One region of the Arthrobacter sp. 8AJ genome, then DNA from elsewhere that is predicted to be linked to it. Evidence: riboswitches for the same ligand, from Rfam matches in the RefSeq annotation. Region 1 holds a riboswitch; the other holds the start of a gene.
The links. A riboswitch is a leader RNA that binds a small molecule or an ion and turns the genes downstream of it on or off. The one in region 1 is predicted to bind glycine.

Region 1 (2,389 bases):
GATGGCCGCCAACTGGGCGGCGGTGGCCCGTGGATGCTTCTTCTGGAGCCGGCGGATGTAGGCCACCACCAGGGGCCGCTGGATCTGCACTGCCTTCAGGAGCATGTTGTGGACACCGGGCTTGGGTTTGCCGTCGGCATCGAACATTGCGTTGTGGGCGGTTTCCTGTGCGATTCGTACTGCGGGATTGCTGCGCCTGGCCATGGTCACCTTCATTCAAATCGACCTGCAGCGGGTAGGCTGCCGTGCTTATCCATCCTATGTGGACAAACACTAAGCATGCTGAACTTTCCGCTCCGCGTCACGGCTACCCCCGCCGCCGGCCTCTAGTTGGCGGGGCCGGCCAGGTTGTTGAACGTGTAAAGGTGGATACCTTCCACTGCTTCGCCGCGCTGCAGTTCCGCGACGATGGCCTCGGAGGAGTAGCGGCCATCTTGGAGCAGGCGCCGGCCAAGGGGTCCCCTGCGGTTCAGCAGTGTGAGGGATGGGCCTACACCGATTTTCAGCGCGGCGCGAATGAGCTGCGCCCGCGGAACGGCGCCGGGCACTCCGGCCCAGACAGGCAGGCGCACCCCTTCCCGGCGCAGGGTTTGGGCGTACCACTGGATCCGGGGGGCCGAAAGGCACAGTTGCGTCACCACTGACGATGCCAGGTGCTGCTTTTCCAGCAGGGCATCAAGCATGTGCAGTTCGCTGTGGCCCGGGTGCCCTTCGGGGTAGCCCGCCACGCCGGCCCGGATGGTGCCGCCAGAGACCTCCGCGAGGTCCTCCAGCAACGGAAGGCTGCTGTCATAGGGACCGGCCGGCTCCCCCGCGTCACCGCCGACGGCGAACACTTCGGTGATGCCGGCGTCGTGGCAGTTCCGGACCACGCCGGCCAGTTGCTCACGGCTTTCGATGCTTCGTGCTGCCAGGTGCGGAACAACCTCGAAGCCAAGGTAGGCAAGCTCAATGGCCGTCCGGATGGTGGGTCCCACACCCTGGCGGGGCAGGCACGTCACCGTCAGCTGCGCCCCAGGGGGCACGGCGGCCTGGATGCGGGCGGCAATACCCTCCGAGGGAATGATCTGCATCCGGACAGGCAGTACCGTACCGTACTTGCCGGCCTGTCCTTCCGCGGGAGTCGGTGCTGCGGCTGGTGCCAGGAGGGATTGAATCGTCATGAGGAACTCCAGGTTTGGCCGGCCACGGGTGGCACGGCATGGATCGGGTCCCTCCCCGCTCTGTATTGGACCTGAGAGATTCCGCAAACCCATCAGGGCCTGCTTGCACCGTCGGTGAGTGCTGCCGGAGCAGCACTGCTTTCCAGAGTCGCCTCGCCGTGACGGTACATGGGCCTGAGAGATTCCTGGGGAGGATTTGCTCCTACGGCGCCTGCCCGGTGATGGCCGGGAGAACTCTCCCGCCACAGCTCGAAAGGCTGTATTCAGTAGTGGTGCCACGGCGGCCGGCGCCTGCCCCTCCGTTTGGAGGGAGTGCGGGCACCGGCCGCGTGGACGGGCCCGCAAACTAGCGGAGGATGACCGTCCGGTTGCCGGAGAGGACTATCCGCCCTTCAGCGTGCCAGCGGACGGCATTCGTGAGCGCCTTGCATTCGGCGTCGCGGCCAACCGTGACCAGGTCCGAGGCGGAGTACGTGTGGTCCACCTCGATGACCTGCTGCGAGATGATGGGCCCTTCGTCCAGCTCCGAGTTGACGTAGTGGGCGGTGGCACCCACCGTTTTGACGCCGCGCTCGTAGGCCTGGTGGTAGGGCTTTGCCCCCTTGAAGCTGGGCAGGAACGAGTGGTGGATGTTGATGGCCTTCCCGCTCAGGCGGGTGGTGGCCTCGTCGCTGAGCACCTGCATGTAGCGGGCCAGCACCACCAACTCCACGGCGTAGTCGTCCACCAGGGCCAGCAGCCGCTCCTCGGCATCGGCCTTGGTTTCCGGCGTCACGGGGATGTGGTGGAACGGAACACCGTGCCACGCCGCAAGCGGTTCCAGGTCCGGATGGTTGGACACCACGGCGGCGATCTCCACGGGCAATTCACCATTGCGGGCGCGGAACAGGAGGTCGTTGAGGCAATGCTCATACTTGGAGACCATCACCAGGATGGGCTGCTTGCGTCCGTGGCGTTCCAGCCGCCAGTCCATCTGCCACTCCTGGGCCACCTGACCGAAACCGGCCCGGAGGCGGCCAAGGTCCAGCTCAACCTGCGAGGTGACGTGGATGCGCATGAAGAACCGCCCGCTCGCCCTGTCGCCGAACTGCTTGATGTCCACGATGTAGCATTCCTGTTCCAGCAGGTATGCCGCCACCGCCTGGACAATGCCAAGGGCATCCGGGCAGTGGAACGTCAGCACGAATTCCCGGCCCGTTTCCGGATCTGCCACTGCCTGCAGCTGC
Region 2 (2,389 bases), 2.7 Mb from region 1:
TCCGGATGTAGCGCAGCAGCTGGGTTTCGGACCGGTGCGTGTTGAACACCGGGTGCTGCAGGTAGTCGGAGGAACGTCCGACGGCGGCCTCCAGTCCGAAGCCTTCAGCCGCGGCAACGGAGGCCCCAAAGACGTCCGCGACGTCGGCGACGATGGCCGCCGTCGTGGTTTCATCGAGCGAGATGCCCACGGTATCGGCGTCGATGGAACGCAGGTTGATGCCGCGCGCTTCGGCATCGGCGACAAGCGCGGCAGCGCGTCCGGGGACGCGGACGGTAAGGGTGTCGAAGAAGCTCGTGTGCAGCACCTCCACACCGGCAGCCGCCAGCGAGGCCGCCAGCACCCGGGCGTGGCCGTGCGTCGTTTCCGCAATCGCCTTCAGCCCGTCGGGGCCGTGGTAGACGGCGTACATCGAGGAAACGATGGCCAGCAGGGCCTGCGCCGTGCAGATGTTGGACGTGGCCTTTTCACGGCGGATGTGCTGCTCGCGGGTCTGCAGCGCCAGGCGGTACGCGGGAACCCCTGCGTCGTCCTTTGACACACCCACCAGGCGGCCGGGCAGCGACCGCTCCAGGCCCTTGCGGACCGCCATGTATGCGGCGTGCGGGCCGCCGAAGAACAACGGCACCCCGAAGCGCTGCGTGGAGCCGACGGCGATGTCGGCGCCCTGCTCGCCCGGAGGAGTGATCAGGGTCAGTGCAAGCAGGTCAGCGGCCACGGTGACCAGTGCGCCGCGCTCCTTCGCCGCCGCAATAGTGGCGGACTGGTCCCAGACCCGCCCGGAGGCACCGGGCTGCTGGAGCACGATGCCGTTGATGTCGCCGTCGGGCAGGCCGTTGGACAGGTCGGCGACCTCAACCTCGAAGCCGAGCGCCTCGGCGCGGCCCTTGACGATGGCGATGGTCTGCGGCAGCACGTCGATGTCCAGGACAGTCTTGCCGTCCGCTGCAGGCTTGGTCTTGTTGGAGCGGCGCATCAGCAGCACGGCCTCGGCCACGGCGGTGGCTTCATCCAGCAGCGAGGCGTTGGCGATCGGCAGGCCCACCAGGTCCTGGACCATGGTCTGGAAATTCAGCAGTGCCTCGAGCCGGCCCTGGGAAATCTCGGGCTGGTACGGGGTGTAGGCGGTGTACCAGGCCGGGGCCTCGAGGATGTTCCGCCGGATGACAGCAGGGGTGATGGTGTCGTAGTAGCCCTGGCCGATCAGTTGCACGGCCGTCTTGTTCTTGGCGGCGAGCCTGCGCAGTTCCGCAAGGACTTCAACTTCGCTGAGGGCATCCTGCAGGCGGAGGGCTGTTTCCTGGCGGATGACTTTGGGTACGGCGGTGTCCACCAGGGAATCGACCGTGCCGTAACCAACGGCTTTGAGCATGGCGTCGACGTCGTCCTGGCGGCGTGCGCCAATGTGGCGGTCTACGAAGGTGGTGGAGGCTGGGGTAACCGACACGAAGGAACTCCATTTATTCAGGCGGCGCAGGGTACGCCACAGCTATTCGGGTCCCTCCCCGCTCTGTATTGGACCTGAGAGTTTCCGCGTTGCCTGGCTGGGCAGGACCCGCTTGCACCGTCGGTGAGCACAACAGCCGTTTCGCTTCCCCCAAGGGAGGCCGGACAACTGCCTGCTGCTTTCCAGAGGTGCCTCGCCGCGGCGGTACAGGGGCCTGCGAGATTCCTGGGGAGGATTTGCTCCTACGGCGCCTGCCTGTACTTCCGGCAGAACTCTCCCGCCGCAGATCAAAGGCTATTCATTTGTTGATGATGACGGCCGGTGACAGCCCTCACAACTCTCCATTGTCCTACGCCACAAGCCCTCCCGGCAAATGGAAAGCTACCTGCGGAGCCGTTCCAAAGCAGCCAGGAGTTCCTCCACATCGGCGGCCGCTCCGCCTTCCGGCGCAGGGCCCACGGAAAGCATGGCATTGAAGTACAACCCGTCACCCATATACAGGACAGCCTTGGCCAGGCCGTGCCCCACATCTGCTGCGATCTCGTCCAGCCACCGCTGCTGGATGGCGGCGAACCGGCGGCGGGTCTCTTCATGTGCCACCTCGGCAAGCCGCGTGGCAGCCACGATGACCCGGTCAAGCGGAGTATCCGCCCAGACGGAGGAGCGGATGAAATACGCGGCAGCACCTTCGCTGGCGGAAGCCATCGCGTCGGCGTCCTGCCTGGCCAGGCCTTCCAGGCGGTCAAGCAGCACGGAGATGAGCGCTTCCTTGTTGGGAAAGTGATAGAGGAGGCCGCCTTTGGACACCCCGGCCTTCCGGGCTACGGCGTCGAGGGTTGCAGCGCGCTCCCCCACGTCGATCAGCAGGGACTCGAAGGCGTCAAGGACCGCATCACGGGCTACAGGCTTTCGGGGCATGCCTTCCATCATGCCCTCCACCGG

Region 2: linked by a shared signal. The riboswitch ahead of gcvP (aminomethyl-transferring glycine dehydrogenase) and the one ahead of BACI349Y_RS03055 (methylenetetrahydrofolate reductase) in region 1 are both predicted to bind glycine.

Annotation. Positions count from the first base shown of each region.
Region 1 covers NZ_LR733289.1:667,257-669,645, forward strand. The annotation lists gene BACI349Y_RS03050 (hypothetical protein) at 1-204, opposite strand, end outside; gene BACI349Y_RS03055 (methylenetetrahydrofolate reductase) at 327-1,163, opposite strand; glycine riboswitch at 1,316-1,415, opposite strand; gene purU (formyltetrahydrofolate deformylase) at 1,510-2,385, opposite strand.
Region 2 covers NZ_LR733289.1:3,338,239-3,340,627, forward strand. The annotation lists gene gcvP (aminomethyl-transferring glycine dehydrogenase) at 1-1,447, opposite strand, end outside; glycine riboswitch at 1,640-1,737, opposite strand; gene BACI349Y_RS15470 (TetR/AcrR family transcriptional regulator) at 1,829-2,365, opposite strand.